3 regions of the Photobacterium satsumensis genome follow, and region 3 is predicted to be linked to each of the others. Evidence: predicted binding sites of a transcription regulator. Region 3 holds the regulator's gene; each other region holds the start of a gene.
The links. The regulator MetJ, encoded in region 3, represses methionine synthesis genes. The targets are predictions, from matches to a motif close to TTAGACNTNTANANGTCTAA.
Positions count from the first base shown of each region.

Region 1: a site for MetJ is predicted at 3,808-3,827, ahead of metE (5-methyltetrahydropteroyltriglutamate--homocysteine S-methyltransferase). Genes of this name have one in related genera too.
Region 2: a site for MetJ is predicted at 4,703-4,722, ahead of metN (methionine ABC transporter ATP-binding protein MetN). Genes of this name have one in related genera too.

Region 1 is NZ_JAKJSK010000007.1:264,971-271,179, forward strand. It holds gene glpA (anaerobic glycerol-3-phosphate dehydrogenase subunit A) at 1-130, opposite strand, end outside; gene L4D79_RS12920 (GGDEF domain-containing protein) at 387-1,559, opposite strand; gene L4D79_RS12925 (hypothetical protein) at 1,826-2,497, shown strand; gene L4D79_RS12930 (DUF4250 domain-containing protein) at 2,589-2,777, shown strand; gene metR (HTH-type transcriptional regulator MetR) at 2,822-3,733, opposite strand; gene metE (5-methyltetrahydropteroyltriglutamate--homocysteine S-methyltransferase) at 3,959-6,209, shown strand, end outside.
Region 2 is NZ_JAKJSK010000018.1:16,241-22,449, reverse strand. It holds gene L4D79_RS26590 (proline--tRNA ligase) at 1-623, opposite strand, end outside; gene tsaA (tRNA (N6-threonylcarbamoyladenosine(37)-N6)-methyltransferase TrmO) at 784-1,488, opposite strand; gene ykgO (type B 50S ribosomal protein L36) at 1,671-1,814, shown strand; gene L4D79_RS26575 (MetQ/NlpA family lipoprotein) at 1,912-2,727, opposite strand; gene L4D79_RS26570 (methionine ABC transporter permease) at 2,815-3,501, opposite strand; gene metN (methionine ABC transporter ATP-binding protein MetN) at 3,491-4,525, opposite strand; gene gmhB (D-glycero-beta-D-manno-heptose 1,7-bisphosphate 7-phosphatase) at 4,860-5,414, shown strand; gene L4D79_RS26555 (hypothetical protein) at 5,692-6,000, shown strand; gene L4D79_RS26550 (tetratricopeptide repeat protein) at 6,155-6,209, opposite strand, start outside.
Region 3 is NZ_JAKJSK010000011.1:55,156-61,364, reverse strand. It holds gene priA (primosomal protein N') at 129-2,330, opposite strand; gene rpmE (50S ribosomal protein L31) at 2,564-2,776, shown strand; gene L4D79_RS21510 (malic enzyme-like NAD(P)-binding protein) at 3,071-4,321, shown strand; gene metJ (met regulon transcriptional regulator MetJ) at 4,438-4,755, opposite strand; gene L4D79_RS21500 (O-succinylhomoserine (thiol)-lyase) at 4,933-6,099, shown strand; gene L4D79_RS21495 (bifunctional aspartate kinase/homoserine dehydrogenase II) at 6,100-6,209, shown strand, end outside.

The sequences.
Region 1 (6,209 bases), on a different contig from region 3:
TTCCTGATGCAAGGTCATCTTTTTCAACTAGGATGCATGGGATTCCGCGCAAGGCACAGTCACGCATAATACCGGTACCGGTTGCGCCGCCGCCAATAATCACAACATCTGTTTCAAACCAACTATTCATGTTCGTTTTCGCTTATTGTTTTGGTCCGTGGATCAGGAAATGGAAAATTCCTTCTACTTTATAGGCTGTAATATGCCACTTTTTGTAAGGATAATATTTGATCGGTCACACAGTTATGAGCGTTCGCGCATTCGAATGCGCTCAAATGTGATTGTTTGATTGAAAAAGGAACAATTTTTCGGAATGGAAACCATCACCCTTGTTGGATAGGGCGTTAATCAATGGTGATGTAGCAAAACGAAAGCTGAGCGGCTAATTAGGCAATGGCTTTTCGTCTTTCGCAGAGGTTGGGAAGGTAGTCAATTGGATGGAAGCGGAAACAGTCTCTGCCTGCGTCTTTGCAGTCATACAACGCTCTGTCGGCCCGCTCAATGAGCGATGACAGGGAGTCACTGTCACTATAGTTGGATATGCCAATGCTGGTGGTAAATGAGATGGCGGTATTATTAATACCTGTTTCTACTTCTAAGGCGCGGATACGTGACAGCATTCGCTCCGCAATATTTTCGGCATCGCAAGCAGTACAGTTGGGTAAAAAGATAATAAACTCTTCGCCGCCGAAACGGCCGAAAAGGTCGGTTTTACGAATACGCTCTTGCATGAAGCTGGCAAATTCTTTCAATACCTTATCGCCAACACCGTGTCCCCAGGCATCGTTAATGCGCTTGAAGCGGTCAATATCAAACAACATCACTGAGAAAGGTTGTTTCTTTTGTACACAGGCGGCCAAGTGTTTATCGGCGAGTTGCAATAGCATTCTACGGTTATAGATGCCAGTAAGGGGGTCGAGAGTGGCTTGCCGGTACAGCCGCATAAGCATATGAAGCTTTGATAACTGCGACCAAATGACCATCAGTGCCAAGACGTTCTGCAGCCAGTAACTGGCAATATTCTCAGGGCTCATCAGATGTCCAGCCAAGTAATCGACCAACAGTTGTGTCAGCGCGGTCACTGCCAACATGCAAAGGCTTTCTTTTAACGTGACAGGGAGAATAGTCAAAATAGCGACATGGATAATAGGCAATAGGGTATAGCCATAGACAAAGCCGCTGTATACCGTCGGGAAGTCAAGCACCCAAGAGGTATACAAGTAGAACATATTGATGCTGGCAACCATCAAGCCCATATACCATTGAGCACGCCGGAGGGTAGTATGCCGGTGGTTCAGCCAGGCAAGCGAGAGGAGGAATCCGCCTAATAGCAGCCGGGCACTCGCTATTTGGAAAGTATGCGTTTGAGCCAGAAACAATAAGTCAAAGGGTAACCATAGGATCACCAAGCTTCCCCATACCGAAGATAGCATTGTGATTCGACTGCGAAGGTAGCCACTGCGGGTATTTTTAAAACTGGTGGAATGGGCGCTGGCACTCCAAAGATCAGGGATGTAAAGCTTGAGTTTTTTTAGATATGAGTGCAGTGAAGATGTCATAATAGCGATTGCCCTTGCTAATTCCCGTTAGTCATAGATCCAAACCGCTATTGATCCTTGATTGCCATATACCGCTATTATTCCACAGTGGCATTTGCCATTCAGTGATATTGATCCAAAAAATAAGCCACTTATGCCTAGTTTGGTTAACAATGCGACTGACGTAAAAATCAGCCACGCAATGAATATGGCTTTTTCATTGTTGGTATCGAACTGGGTAATTGCTATCATCCCCGCACTTTGTTTTGCCTTATCAAGATTATCCCATGAACACAGCTTTAATTTTTCTGATCCCAGCTTTGCTTGGCGCCCAGCTGGTGTTAACCCTGGTACTCACTAAGGGAGAGATTTGCCCGGGGCAGCGGGGAAGGGTACATAAAACTCTGCCGGTTTTGCTATTAGGATGGTTGGTGGTTGCACTGTTCCAGCCATATGCGTTTTTACCATTGGGTGCTTTGGGGTATTTTACCCTTAAGGTCAAAACGGGGAAAACACGTGATGCAGGCCCCCTAAACGTTTTCTATGTGGCAAATGTACTGGCTTTCTTCGTATGGTTTTCGATGCTACTTACGCTGACATTACCCGTGGCAGTAATGAGCTTAGTGAGTGTTGCGTTGTTTGGCTCATTGCTCGCGCACCTTCTCCTGACCCAAGCCAGAACCCGGCTTCAGGCTTTTCACCGTTTGCTGCCTTTCGCTGGTTTTATCAGTGCGATGGTGAGCGTGCTTTGTTTGTTATGGCTTGCTTACCAGTTCGATGAAAGCCAGTTGGCATCGCTAACAACTAACGTTGTGGCGTCACTCGTCTTGCTTGTTGCAGGCCTACTGGTGTGGTCAATGCACTTATTGACCGGGAAAACAGTCAACCGTTGGCAGTTGGTGATTGCGGCGGGGATTTTAATGCTGTCGGCCAACATGCAGATGACCATGATTTTGTAACGATTGACGAAATGTGAGGCGGCGCTTTTTCTTTCCGCCTCATTCTGTCTATGCTTATTCATGAGTGAATACTTACCGAGGGGTAGGCAGTATGGAGATTAATAATCTTTTGAACATGGATGGCAATATCGTTCTCGGTATCGTGAATGAGCGATTACGCCTTGAGTGTTCGACGGTCGAAGAGCTGGTCAGCCGCTATGAACTCGATTTCAATGAGCTGAACCAGAAAATGGAAGACTTGGGCTACCATTACGATCCAATCAATAACCAATTTAAGTAAAACTACTCAATATCATCATTAGGCTGCAATGGCATTAAGCGCCACTATGCAGCCTTGATCCCTTCCAAGTGGGTTTGGCATTGCTGTTTAGCGGTAGCAAAAAATGCCGATAAATAGTGCCTTTCACGCTCTTGTGCTCTGATCGCGGCAAACAGTCGCCGCCATAGACCATCCCCTAATGGCTTGCTGACAATGAGCCCTTGCCGCGCAAAGTCAAATACTGCCCAGTTAGGTAATGCAGCAACGCCTAAGCCCGCTGACACCATTTGGATCAGCATCAGGGTATTGTCGGCTTGTTTCCAGTTGGCAGGTTCAATACCGGCCGGTTGCATGAAGTGCTTCACGACATCAAGCCGGCTTCGCTGAACGGGATAGCTCAGCATGGTTTCATGGGCCAAATCTTCAGGATAAATAATGTCTTTAGATGCCAGTGGAGATTGTGGGGCAACGATCAAGCGCATTTCAAAGTCAAACAGGGGTTCGAAATGAATGTCACTGCGAGCCTGGATATCCGAAGTAATGACGAGATCTAGCTCACCGGCACCGAGCGCGGGTAACGGTTCGAAACCAAAACCGGATGAAAAATCCAACGTAACATTAGGCCAATGATTTTGGTATTCCTTCAAGGCAGGCATTAACCACTGGAAGCAAGAGTGACACTCGATAGCCATATGGAGTCGGCCATTGGTATCTTCTTTGAGGCTGGCAAGTTCATGTTCAGCCTGGGCTAGGCGAGGGAAAAGGTCATCAGCAAGTCGCAGTAAAATATCGCCTTCTGCGGTGAATTTTACCGGCCGGGTCTTACGCAGAAAAAGCTGGCTGCCTAGCCGCTGTTCCAAATCTTTCAGCTGGTGAGACAGAGCTGATTGCGTTAGGCACAACGTGTTTGCAGTGGCTGTCAGTGAACCGGTATCTCGCAATACCGTTAGCGTTCTTAAGTGCTTAATCTCAATCAAATCTTTTCCTCTATCTATCGTGGCGATGCATTCCTTAACTCGCAGCATTTACTGTATCTGTAAAACATGGCGGTGTAAACATCTAGACGTCCAAATGCAGTTTTAAGCATAGCTTGTCATATGAATTTTATTCAAGATAAACATTAGTGATTAGAAATTGCTCATGCTCAGTGGCTAGGCCATTGTTATGTCAACAACGACAAAGAATACTGGGACGGAAAAATAATGACTGTAAAAACAACAACACATATTTTGGGTTATCCGCGTATTGGCAGCCAGCGCGAGCTAAAGTTTGCCCAGGAAAAATACTGGCGAGGTGAAATTTCACAAGCTGAACTGAAGGAAGTGGGAAGCTTGCTGCGTCACCGCCACTGGGGAGAGCAATCAGGAGCTGGGTTAGATGTCGTCACTGTCGGTGATTTTGCTTGGTATGATCATGTACTGGGCACCAGCATGCTGTTAGGCCATTTGCCGAAGCGCCACCGAAACGGTTTTCCTGACCTCGATACCTTGTTTCGAGTCGCTAGAGGTAAAGCACCAACAGGTTGTGCGTGTGCAGCATCCGATATGACCAAGTGGTTCAATACCAACTACCACTACATTGTGCCGGAATTCAGTGCCGATGATGAATTTACGGTTAGCTGGCCGCAGCTTTTTGAGGAAATCGCCGAAGCAAAAAAAGCGGGCCACAAAGTGAAACCGGTGTTACTAGGGCCAATTTCTTACCTATGGCTTGGCAAGGAAAAAGAAGCGGACTTCGATAGGCTTTCATTATTACCAAGACTACTAGCGGCTTATCAGCAGATCCTCAATAAGTTAGCGACATTAGGAATAGAGTGGGTGCAAATTGATGAGCCGTCGTTGGCATTAGAGCTACCCAAAGAGTGGGCTGACTCATTCAAGATCGCTTACCAAGTGTTGCATGGTGCACCAAAGCTGCTACTAACCACATATTTTGACAATATTACTCATCAACTGGACGCCATCACCAAACTCAATGTCGATGGTTTGCATATTGATATCTCAGCGGCTCCTGAGCAGTTGGATGAAGTGGTAGAGCGTTTGCCTGAGCACTGGGTACTATCCGCCGGTGTAGTTAATGGCCGAAATGTGTGGCGTGCTGATCTGAACGCGCTGTTAGAACGCCTTAATCCGGTCAAAGCGAAATTAGCAGAACGCCTGTGGTTAGCCTCGTCGTGTTCACTTCTTCATAGTCCAATGGACCTAGACTTAGAAACGGATGTGGATCCAGAAGTACGACAATGGCTGGCATTTGCCAAGCAAAAGTGCCGTGAACTGACTCTGCTGGCTCAAGCCATTGATGGTAACGAAATCGCCATTGAAGAGTGTGCTCACTACAGTGCACCGATCAAAGCCCGTGCCACCAGTGCTTTGGTGAACAATGAACAGGTGCGTCAACGCAGTGCGGCAATTACTGATGTATTGGCAGAGCGTAAGCAGCCTTATGAAGAGCGTGCTCGTCAGCAGCGTCAATCCCTAGGGTTACCTTTGCTGCCGACAACAACTATTGGCTCATTTCCGCAAACCAATGAAATCCGTACTCAGCGCCGAGATTTCAAAGCGGGCCGCCTGAATGAACAGGATTATGTCTCAGCGATGAAGGGCCATATTGGTGATGCAATTGAGCGCCAAAACAAGCTAGACCTTGATGTCTTGGTGCATGGTGAGGCTGAGCGTAATGACATGGTGGAATACTTCGCAGAGTTGCTCGAAGGCTTTGCAGCGACCCGCTTTGGCTGGGTACAAAGTTATGGCTCACGGTGCGTGAAACCTGCGGTGATTGTCTCTGATATCTATCGCTCTGCACCGATGACGGTTTCTTGGTCGCAGTATGCCCAGTCATTAACGGATAAGCCTGTAAAGGGGATGCTCACCGGTCCTGTGACTATTTTGGGGTGGACGTTCCCGCGTGAGGATCTTAGCCGAGAAGCGATCGCCAATCAGATAGCATTGGCATTGCGGGATGAAGTGGCTGATTTACAAGAGAAAGGGATTAAGATCATCCAGATCGATGAGCCAGCTATTCGAGAAGGGATGCCAATAAAGGCCAGCCAATGGCAAGAGTATTTGGACTGGGCGGTGAAAGCGTTCAAGATTTCTGCTGCCAGTGCCGAGCCCAAAACACAGATACATACCCATATGTGTTATAGCGAATTCAACGACATGATTGAATCCGTGGCTGCGCTAGATGCGGATGTGATCACTATTGAGACATCACGTTCTGATATGGAATTGCTCAAAGCCTTTGAAGCGTTTGATTACCCGAATGAGATTGGCCCTGGTGTTTATGATATCCACTCACCGAACATCCCAACGGTTGAACAGGTTATTGAATTGGTCGAAAAGGCTGAAGCGCAAATTCCGGCTGAAAGATTATGGATCAACCCTGATTGTGGATTGAAAACGCGAAGCTGGGAAGAAACAGAGGAAGCTCTGACGAATATGGTTGAAGCTG
Region 2 (6,209 bases), on a different contig from region 3:
TGAGAGCCACTGCCGCCGATTGCGCCAGAGTCAGCCAGTACTGGACGGTACTCAAGGCCCATGCGGTCAAATGCTTTACAGTAAGCATCGTGCATTGCATCGTAAGACTTTTGTAGGCCTTCTTTATCGATGTCGAAGCTGTATGCATCCATCATGCTGAATTCACGTGCGCGCATTACGCCAAAACGAGGGCGACGTTCGTCACGGAATTTAGTCTGGATTTGGTACAGGTTCAGCGGAAGCTGTTTGTAAGAACTCACTTCGTTACGCACAAGGCTAGTAATAACTTCTTCTGCTGTAGGACTTAGTACAAACGGACGAGCGTGACGGTCAGTAAAGCGAAGTAGTTCAGCGCCCATCTTTTCAGAACGACCTGTCTCTTCCCATAGTTCAAACGGTTGAACCACGGGCATCAAGGTTTCAACTGCACCTGCATTGTTGATTTCTTCGCGAACGATGTTCTCGACCTTACGTAAAACACGCAGACCAGTAGGCAGCCAGGTGTAAAGACCTGAAGCCAGCTTACGGATCATACCTGCACGAAGCATTAGCTGGTGGCTAATAACTTCTGCGTCGTTTGGAGTCTCCTTCAGGGTAGAAAGAAGATAGTTACTGGTACGCATTGATGGTATCCGTTTGTTTAGATGAAAATAAGGGGGTTTGGGGCTAGCCCCAGCCGCCGATAAAAGGGCGGTAACCGCATATACTACCAGCCCATTGGCCGTTAGCCAAAGAGATTGGGTTGCGCGGAACAGGAATTTCCATGGATTTAAATAACCAGGGCTATATTTCTCGCGACTTATCCAGAGCCGTAACGGTGACTGCGTCGGTGTTGACGGTAAATTTTACATTGTAGTCGAACAGGTGAACCGCATACTCCTTGGCGTCTGCTTTGCCTTTTTTGTAGGCTGGGCGGGGGTCTTGGGCCAACACTTCTTCAATGACCGCGCGCTGTCGGGCTAATTGCTTACCTGTGAATTGGCTCTCGGCCTTTTCGGTAAAGACCACGGGCAGGGTAGCAGGCTCACCATCGGCAAAGCCGCCATGGGCTTCGGGGAGGCTATCGGAGTATGGGATATAGGGTTTGATATCGACGATTGGCGTACCGTCAACCAGGTCGACCCCGCCGAGCTCGATAATGACATCACTGCCTTGCTGGCGTACGCCGATCAGCTCGACAGCCGACATACCAATACCGTTAGGGCGGAAGGTGGCCCGGCTGGCAAACACCCCGATGCGCTCGTTGCCGCCCAAGCGGGGAGGCCTGACGGTTGGGCGCCACCCAGCTTCCAGGTTTTGATCAAATAAAAAGAGTAACCACAGGTGGCTGAACTGCTCCAGTCCGCGAACCGCTTCCAAGGCATTGGCTTCGCCTTGCAGAATGATTTCGGAGCGGGCGCTGGGTACCAGCCCGGGCTGACGGGGCACGGCAAACTTTTCTTTGTAAGGGGAACGGACAACGCCGATAGGTTCAATTTGATAGCTCATGTCGATAGTGTCCTGATTCATTTGATGCAGAAAATACCATAAAAAAGTCAATTAGAGTTTGATGAGAATTGCTATCAGGTGTTATGTTATAACATAACCGCAAGGGTGTGATCAGCACCGAAGGTCGAATGGCCAACTTAAACCGTCGGTTTGGTCAGTTTGGTCAAAAGTAAGGAATTAAAATGCAAGTACTGAGCTCTTTAAAAAGTGCGAAGAATCGTCAGCGTGATTGCCAAGTCATTAAGCGTCGTGGTCGAGTCTATGTTATCTGTAAGTCGAACCCGCGTCTTAAAGCGGTACAGGGTAGGGTGAAAAAGAAAAAATAGCAGATGGTTAGATATATACAGGAAGAAGCAATAAGCCCCTCACTGGAGGGGCTTATTAATTTCTAGGTTGGGCGAATAGCCATATCGAGAAGGTAAATTACCAACCTTTAACGACGCCACCTTGGAAGATTTCTTTTGCAGCTTCGTATACAACGTCTGACTGGTAAGCCTTGATGAAGGTCTGTACGTTTTCTGCGTTGACATTGTCTTCACGGGCAACAATCAGGTTCACATATGGTGATTCTTTGTCTTCAACAAAGACACCATCACGCTCTGGCGTTAGGTTGATGCTGCTGGCATAGGTCGTGTTAATGATAGCTAGTTGCACATCGTCCAGAGAACGAGGTAGCTGGGCAGCTTCTAGCTCAACAATTTTTAGACCTTTTGGATTTTCAACGATGTCCAATACTGTTGCCGTTAGGCCTGCACCTTCTTTCAGCTTCAGTAGGCCCTGTTGCTCAAGCAGTAGCAGAGAGCGGCCAAGGTTAGTTGGATCGTTTGGTACTGCGATTTGATCGCCGTCTTTTAGCTCGTCAACTGATTCGATTTTGCTTGAGTAGCCAGCAATCGGGTAAACGAAGGTGTTCCCGGCAACGGCAAACTTGTAGCCGCGGTCAGTGATTTGCTGGTCAAGGTATGGCTTGTGCTGGAAGGCGTTGGCATCGATAGAGCCTTCTTCCAGTGCTGCGTTTGGCGATACGTAATCCGTGAAGGCGATCAGCTCAACATCAAGACCGTATTTTTCCTTGGCTTCTTGTGCAGCAATCTCTGCGACTTGCTCTTCAGCCCCTGCCATTACCCCAATTTTAACTTTGCTGCTATCAACGACAGCTTCTTTCTCGCCACAGCCTGTCAGGACCAATGCTGATGCCAAACCGGCGACGGCGAACAAATTCTTCAAATTAAAAGCCATGTTACTTCTCCTTAAAAACTGGGGTTTTCCGTAATACTAGATGGAATATTGTCTGTTAACAGTGTTACTTGTTGTCTGTGTCACTCGTTATCTGTGGTCGAAGCGCTTGACCAGATGGTCACCGGTGGACTGGATGATCTGAACCAGTATGACCAGCATCACGACCGTAATCAGCATGACGGTACCGTCAAAGCGCTGGTAGCCGTAACGGATACCGACGTCACCCAAGCCGCCGCCACCGACAGTACCAGCCATCGCCGAGTAGCTGACCAAGGTCACTAGAGTGATGGTTACGGCGTTGAAAATGCCCGGCAGGGCTTCTGGTAGCAGTACCTTGGTAATGATTTGGCGTGGGGTTGCGCCCATCGCCTGTGCAGCTTCCACCAAACCGGTAGGGACTTCTAGCAATGCCCCTTCGACGAGACGGGCAATGAAAGGGATCGCGCCGACGGTCAATGGCACAATCGCCGCTGCGGTGCCGATAGAGCTGCCAACCACGAAGCGGGTAAATGGAATTATCGCTACCAGCAAGATGATAAAGGGAATGGAGCGGCCAATATTGGTCACAATACCCAGCACTTTATTAACTGCAGGGTTGGCCAGTAGGCCGTTTGCTTTGGTTAAGTGCAGGGCAACGCCGACAGGGATCCCGATCAAAAAGCCTATAAGGCCAGAGGCAAAGACCATGATCAGGGTTTGACCAAGGGCATCGATAAGCAGATCAACCAAACGTTCGTTCTGGGTCCACCAGGTGGTAATTGAATCAAGCAACATAGCCCAATACCTCTACATTTACTTTGTGATCGCGAAGGAAGTTAATGGCTTGGTCAGCCGCTTGCTCGGTGCCGAAGAATTCAGCGAGCATCAGGCCGAACTTGACGCCGCCGGCGTAGTCCATGTCTGAGCTTAAAATGCTGATATCAATATTGAACTCGCGAGCCACTTGCGAGATAAGCGGAGCATCAACCGAGGCGCCGGTAAACTCAAGGCGGATCAGCGGGTAGCTGTTCGCAACACGGGTTTCCACCATGCGTGTGCGGTAGTCTTCAGGAATAGAAAGATCCAGGGTAGAGCGGATAAAGTCACGCGCGAGCTCGGTTTTCGGGTGGGCAAAGATATCGCCGACCGGCCCTTTCTCGACCAGCTCACCGTCACCGATGATCGCCACTTCGGAGCAGATGCTTTTCACCACATCCATCTCGTGGGTGATCAGCAAAATCGTCAGCTCGAGCTTGCGGTTGATTTCCTTTAGCAGCGTCAAAATAGATTGGGTTGTCGCTGGGTCAAGGGCGCTGGTGGCTTCGTCACACAGGAGTACCTTGGGATCAGAGGCCAGTGCACGGGCAATTGCCACACGCTGCTTCTGTCCGCCACTCAAATTGGACGGGTAGGTTTCGCTCTTGTCGGCCAAACCAACCAGTTCAAGCAGTTCATCGACTTTAGTTTTTATGCCTGCTTTGTTGGTGCCTGCCAGCTCTAGGGGCAGCGCGACATTGTCGAAAACAGTGCGAGAAGACAGCAGGTTGAAGTGCTGGAAGATCATGCCGATCTTGCGGCGCGCCTGGGTCAGCTCTTGGTTTGAGAGCTGGGTGAGATCGATACCATCAACGATGACATGACCGCTTGTTGGGCGCTCGAGCAGGTTGACGCAGCGGATCAGGGTACTTTTACCGGCACCGGAAGAACCTATCACTCCAAAGATGGTGCCTTGCTCAATGGTCAGGTTGATATCACGCAGTGCGTGGATCTCCTTGGCCCCTTGATAGAAGACTTTATTGACTCTGTTTATTTCTATCATCGTTTTTCCCAAATCCTATACCGTGTTGATGACGGGCACGCCCATCAATGGCTGCGACCGGTATATTGTTATGTTGTGTATTGCATTTGCATTATTTTATTGATGCCTGAGGTCTGTCTGCCAATCGCATCTATGGCTTTGATGCTATGGGCTAATATAAATGAAGTCAATAGATATTTTTACGTCTGGACGTCTAAATGGCTTTATAGCCATAATCGCAGTGCGACTATTCTATGTTGCTCTTATTGCTGGGGTTGATAGAAACAGGTGAATCCCGTTGCCAGCCGTGCCATAATTTGGGCATAACGAATACAGCGAGACAGAGGGCTGACGCTTGGCCAAACCAGCAGTTTTTATTGACCGTGATGGCGTAATTAACATCGATCACGGCTATGTCCACACTACCGATGATTTTGAATATGTCGAGGGTGTGTTTGAAGCCTGTAAGAAACTTAAGGCGATGGGGTACATGTTGGTGTTAGTGACCAACCAGTCTGGCATTGCCCGCGGGATGTTTACCGAGGATGATTTCCTGACCCTGACCGAGTGGATGGACTGGAATTTTGTCGACAACGGTGTCGAGTTCGACGGTATCTATTACTGCCCGCATCACCCGACTGAAGGCAAAGGTGATTACCTTCAGGATTGTGAATGCCGCAAACCTAAGCCTGGTATGTTTAACTCTGCCCGTGACTTCCTCAAGATTGATATGGCCAGCTCGGTGATGATCGGTGATAAGGCCGATGATATGAAAGCCGCCGAAGCGGCTGAAGTCGGTACCAAAATCTTGGTGCGTACTGGCAAGCCGGTAACCGATGAGGGTGAGCAGTTGGCAGATGCGGTGCTAGACAGTGTTGCTGATGTGCCGGCTTGGCTTGCCGCACAATAATCGCTGAGTGGCGAAACAATAGATAAAGCCCTATGAACAGGGCAAAGCAATGGCATGTGAGTGCCGGAAAAAGGTCGCGATAGCGGCCTTTTTTGTGCCTGATTTTCTATTCCCTCATGCTGGCAAAATTGACCAATATGCGAACAAATATGCCACAGGTGTCTTACCTCTTCTTTTGCTTTGGTTCTAAGCTATTGAATAATAATGGCTGAATTTTGGCACGCATGCTGCACTACAACAATAACGTGTGAGAGTACGAGAAGGGTGAGGAAAGATTATGCGTAATATAGTGAAGCTGATAGTCGCGGGTAGTTTGTTATTAAGCACAGGTTATGGATACGCGGACGAGCTGGATAAGGCTGCTTGGCAAGCAGAGACCGAGCTATCGCTCACCAATCAAAAGCACCAGGCACTTGCTACGGTACGCCAGTTCCACAGCGACGAGCTTAAGCGGTCATTGGCACAAGGCCAGCAAGCGGTTATTGCCGATATGACTGAGCGGCAATTGTACCAACAGCTGACAATGCCCGACGAGATAGCATTGCAGGTCGCTTCGCAGGAGTCGGGTCTGGTGGATGGAGAATAATGCGAGGAAGTCGTGCCAGTATGCTTATGTCAGGGTAAAAGCGGCCGGGTAAGTAGCGAATAAAAAAAGGAAAGCCAATGCTAAGCAGTAGCTTCCCTAAACAGTGCGACTGACTCACACCAATTACAGGTAAGGTTAGACCGGGGCGATAGAGCTACCCTTGATCTTGCAAGAACGTGACCCAAGGCCCTGCCGCACCTTTCATGTCC
Region 3 (6,209 bases):
GGATCATGGCCAAAACGGTCGATACCTGAGCCAGCGAGCTTGTTATTGTAGGCTGTCTGCCGGGGATTAAACATGCTTTAAACAGCATAAATTACATCCAAGATGTGACTTAGGTCGCATTGTTCATTTTAAGTTAAATCCTGTGGTTCGACATCGATAGACCAACGGATTTTCTTGGCAAGAGGAAGCAAAGCGATGGCTGGCTTGGCAACAGACAACCACTGCTGCAATGCCCTGCGGCTCGGTGCTTGTAGCAGTAATTGCCAGCGGTAGCGGCCCGCCCGGCGTGACAGCGGAGCGGGGTTGGGCCCCATCACCATTGTCTCTTGGCTGGCGACAGGACTGGTTTCAAAAATGCCTCTCACTTGCTGGAGAAACTGCTCAACCAGCTCGCTTTGGTTGGCCTCGGCCCGAAGCAGGGCCAAGTAGGTGAACGGTGGCAGCCATGCCTGCTTGCGCTCACTCAGGGCATCCGAGGCGAAGTGATCGTAACCCTTGTAGAGCAGCGCTTGGAGCAAGGTATGTTCGGGGTGGTGGGTTTGCAACACCACTTCACCGGGCTTGCTGGCCCGCCCCGCACGGCCGGCGACCTGGATAAATAGCTGGGCTAGGCGTTCGCTGGCCCGGAAATCGTTGCTGAATAGCGCGCTGTCGACATCAAGCAAGGCGACCAGGGTGACATCGGGGAAGTGGTGTCCTTTGGCCAGCATCTGGGTGCCGATCAAAATCTGGTATTCGTTGTTGCGGATCGCCTCAAGGTAGTGCTCCAGGCTGCCCTTGCGGCGGGTGCTATCGCGGTCGATACGCACTGTCCTGTAACTCGGGAACAGCATCTCGAGCTGCTGCTCGAGCTGCTCGGTACCGACCCCGACCGCATTGAGCTGGGTCGAGCCACACTGGCCGCACTGGTGCATCATCGGCCGCTGGGTGGCACAGTGGTGGCAGCGCAGCTCGCCGCTTTGCTGATGAAAGGTATAGTAGGCGTCACAGCGCTTGCACTCGGCCAGCCAGCCACAGTCATGGCAGATCACCGCCGGGGCGAATCCGCGGCGGTTGAGGAACAGCATGACCTGGTTACCGGCCTCGAGGTGCTGGCGCATTCTGGCAATCAATGGCGCAGATAATCCCGCCTCCAGATACTGCCCCTTGACGTCCAGTACGCCATGGCGGGCCGCTTGGGCGGTGCCTGCCCGGCGTGACAGGATCAGGTGGTGGTACTTGCCGCTTTTGGCGTTGTGCAGGGTTTCCAGTGCCGGGGTCGCCGAGCCGAGAACAATTGGGATATTGGCCTGGCTAGCACGCATCACGGCCAGATCCCGGGCATGGTAACGCAGGCTGTCCTGCTGCTTGTAGGAAGCGTCATGCTCCTCGTCGACAATGATAATGCCGAGGTTGGCAAACGGGGTGAACAGGGCTGAACGGGTGCCGATGATGATCCCTGCTTGATTATCCCGCCCGGCAAGCCAGGCTGACAGCCGTTCGGTATCGTTGAGCCCGGAATGGATCGTTTCCAGCGGCACATTGAAGCGGCGGCGGAAGCGGTTGATGGTTTGTGGTGTCAGGCCGATTTCCGGCACTAGGATCAACGCTTGCTTGCCGGCAGCCAGCACGGGTTCTAGCAGGTTGAGATAAACCTCGGTCTTGCCCGAGCCGGTGACTCCTTCGAGCAGGTAGCAACCGAATTCCGGGTTGGCGTTGACACTGGCAATCGCCAGTGCCTGCTCCTCGTTGAGACGGGGCTTCTCCTCGGTAACCGCGAACTGCGATTGCCAGTGACGCAGAGCCGGTGTTTGCTCAATCGCTTCAATCCACCCCTTATTCGCAATGGTTTTCAGTATGGGCCGGCTGATCTCTTCGGCCAGTAAGGCTTCCTGACTCAATGCCCCTTGGCGTAGCATGTTCAGAACCTGTGCCTGGCGAGGAGCTCCCTTGAGAGCCGTTAATGGCTGGTTATGTCCGTCCTCGGTCAACTGCCACATCTTCAGCGTCGATGGAGCTGCTTCCCTTCCTTTGCGTAAGTAGGTCGGCATCGCATTGGCCAGCGTATCACCGAGTGGATACTGGTAATACTGACTGGCCCAGTTCAGCAACTTGAACAGGCTCGGTTCCCACAGCGGCGTCTCATCCAGTACGCTGTAGATGGGCTTGAGCTGGTTGATGGGAAAATCGGACGTATCGGCGAGTGCCATCACGATCCCAACGAGTTGCTGTCGTCCGAACGGCACTTTGACCCGCCCGCCTATGGCAGGTTGCTGGCCGGGCTTGACCAGGTAATCAAATTGCTTGTCTAAGGGGACAGGAAGGGCCACTCGGGCGATGTTGGGCGTCATATATAACCGCTAAATCCGCATGTACTAAGATAGAGAAGTGTACCCTGCCCAGCCTCGGGCGGCAAAGCGGCGAAAAAAGGCGCATATTGGTTGATCTGAACTGCTCGATTGATTACTATACGCCGCCTAATTTGGCGTATTGGCAGTTCAGCCGTTACGTATATTTTTTAACGACGTGTGGTGCCCGGCTTTGGATCGGGAGAGCGACACGGCCTTACTTTTGAGGTTATCCCATGAAACAAGGTATTCACCCAGAGTACACTGCAGTAAACGCTCGTTGTTCTTGCGGCAACACTTTCGTATTTAACTCTACTATGGGTAAAGACATCAACCTAGATGTATGCGACAAGTGTCACCCTTTCTACACTGGTAAGCAGCGTCAGGTTAGCTCTGGTGGCCGTATCGACAAATTCAACAAGCGTTTCGGTGCGCTTTCTAGCAAGTAATTGCCAGATGAATGTCGAAAAAGGGGATGCGCAAGCATCCCTTTTTTTATGCCCATTTTTTATGCCATAGTTTAGCCTGCTTTCTTCCCTATCTGCATTCCACTGCCAGCGATGTTGGCGATTCCCTCCTATAGTTATCACCGAAGACGCTATATTCCCCATACTCCTTGGGCATTCAGTCTGGGAATCATTGGATCGACCAGATGTTCGGTGCTAGGATTTTGTGCTGCCATAGAATATGATCTATGTCCAAATTACAAAATAAAGTCACCTCCAGTCAGGATTTCGAACACTATGTCTGAAGATTTTCGCCAGCAGGCCCTTGATTACCATGCTTACCCAGTACCAGGAAAAATCGCCGTTGAACTCACCAAGCCGGCTAATACCGTAGAAGATCTGGCACTTGCTTACAGCCCTGGTGTGGCTGAGCCGGTGCGTGAAATCGCGCAAAACTCAGAGAATGTCTACAAGTACACCGGTAAGGGCAATATGGTCGCGGTGATCACCAACGGTACCGCTATCCTTGGCTTGGGTAACCTGGGTCCATTGGCTTCAAAACCTGTCATGGAAGGTAAAGCACTGTTGTTCAAACGCTTTGCTGGCCTGGACTCGATTGATATCGAAGTAAAGCACCGTACTATCGATGAGTTTGTCGATACGGTGGCGAATATTGCCGATACATTTGGCGGGATCAACCTGGAAGATATCAAGGCGCCGGACTGTTTTGAAATCGAAAAGCGCCTGATCGAACGCTGTCATGTGCCGGTCTTCCATGATGATCAGCATGGTACGGCGATTGTGACTGCGGCGGGGATGCTCAATGCGCTTGAGTTGCAAGGCAAGAAAATCAACGAAGCAGTCATTGTCTGTTTGGGTGCTGGCGCTGCAGCTGTGGCGTGTATGGAGCTACTGATCAAGTGTGGTGCCCAGCGTGAGAAAATCTACATGCTTGACCGCAAAGGTGTGATCCACACCCGTCGTGACGATATCAATGAATATAAGCAGCTGTTTGCCAACAACACCGACAAGCGTACGCTGGAAGATGTGATTGAAGGTGCGGATATCTTTGTCGGCGTATCGGGCCCCGATCTGCTGGCGCCGGAATCACTGAAACTGATGGCTGACAAGCCTGTGGTATTTGCGTGTTCTAATCCGGATCCTGAAATCAAGCCTGAGTTGGCTCATGCCGTTCGTGATGATTTGATCATGGGTACTGGCCGCTCGGACTACCCGAACCAGGTGAACAATGTTATCTGTTTCCCGTTCATCTTCCGTGGTGCGCTGGATGTTCGCGCGAGCGAAATCAATGACGAGATGAAGCTGGCTGCCGTTGACGCTATTCGCTCACTGGCAAAAGAGCCGGTACCAGCCGAAGTGGTTGCGGCAGCAGGTGCCGACAAGCTTGAGTTCGGTACAGAGTACATTATTCCTAAACCGATGGATCCACGCCTGTTGCCACGTGTTGCCAAGGCGGTTGCGCAAGCTGCGGTAGACTCGGGCGTTGCGCGAATCGATATGCCTGTTGGTTATATGGAAGAGAAGTAATTGCTTCGCACCACGTAGTGCAAAAAAACCAGCCGTATGGCTGGTTTTTTTTCGTCATAATTTGTCGGTATTATTGACCAAGTCGTCTTGTTGACCTAAGTGGTATTGGCTTGGGGCTACTCGTTAATGTCTTCGTATGTGATCCCCATTTCTTCCATTAGGGCCTTGGCTTCGGCTGGAAGATCGTCCGGACGGTCCTTACGGATATCGTCGTCGGTCGGCAGTGGCTGACCGGTATAGGCATGCAGGAAGGCCTCGCACAGTAGTTCACTGTTGGTAGCGTGGCGCAAGTTGTTGACCTGGCGACGAGTACGTTCATCTGTCAGGATTTTCAGAACCTTTAATGGAATCGAAACTGTAATTTTTTTGACTTGCTCGTTTTTCTTACCGTGTTCCGCGTAAGGGCTGATGTATTCGCCATTCCACTCTGCCATTTTTTACCTTCTCAGCGATATAAAAGTGAAGAAATATAGTATGCCTGAATTTTAGCGGGATTTACTGCCATAAGCAAAGACATATAGACGTCTAGAAGTGTTGACGTCCTCTTCGTTTGTGGTTATGTTGTTGCATAAAAGTTATTCAGCAGGGCCGCCCTGACAAGGAAAGTAATTATGAGTGACAAGAAGCTAGCCACCGTCGCTGTTCGCACCGGCATCGAATCCGATACCCAGTACAATGCTGTGGTTCCCCCTCTCTATTTAACCTCAACCTATAGCTTCTCGCAATTAGGAGAGGTGCCGCAATATGATTACTCCCGTTCTGGCAACCCAACCCGCAACACGTTGGCCGATGCGCTGGCTGAGCTCGAGGGGGGCGCGGGCGCGGTCGTGACCAACTGCGGTACGGCGGCAATCAACTTGCTTGCTTCAGCATTGATTGGTCCTGAAGATTTGATTATTGCCCCGCACGACTGCTATGGCGGTACTTACCGACTGTTCAACACCCGCGCAGCAAAGGGCGACTTCAAGGTCCGTTTTATTGATCAGACCGATCCGACTGCAGTGGCCGAAGCATTGACATTGCAGCCCAAGTTGATCTGGGTCGAAACACCATCCAACCCGCTGCTGCGTGTGGTTGATGTGGCAGAACTCTGTGTAGCAGCCAAGCAGGCCGGATCGCTGGTGGCTGTCGACAATACTTTCCTGTCTCCGATCCTCCAGCAGCCTATCGCGCTGGGCGCCGATTTTGTTGTTCACTCCACCACCAAATACATTAATGGTCATTCGGATGTGGTCGGTGGCGTGCTGATCTCCAAGTTAGAAGCGCACGCAGAAGAGATTGCCTGGTGGGCAAACTGTATCGGTGCGACCGGGGCGCCATTCGATGCCTATATGACATTGCGGGGGCTGCGGACCCTGGCACCAAGAATGCGGATGCATGAAGAAAATAGCCGCCAGATCTTGGCCTACCTGCAGCAACAGCCACTGGTTGGCAACATTTACCACCCGAGCCAGCCTGAGCATCCGGGCCATGCCATTGCTCTCAAGCAGCAAAAGGGCTTCGGGGCGATGCTGAGCTTTGAAATGGCTGGCGGTATGGCGCAGCTGGAAGTGTTTGTAAAAGAGCTAAACTGTTTCTCATTGGCGGAATCATTAGGCGGGACCGAGAGCTTGATTTGTCACCCTGCCAGCATGACACACCGTGCGATGTCGGATGAAGCCCAGGCCGAAGCGGGTTTGAAGCCGTCGCTGTTAAGGCTGTCGGTAGGCCTTGAGGATCCTGAAGATTTGATTGCTGATCTTGAGCAGGCTTTCAATAAAGCCTCGGAGGTGGCCTAAATGAGCGTTTCTTTTGCACGTCAACTGCATAAGTTCGGGGGCAGTAGCTTGGCTGATCCCGAGTGCTATCTACGGGTGGCTGACATTTTGCGGGAATACTCGAGCGATAA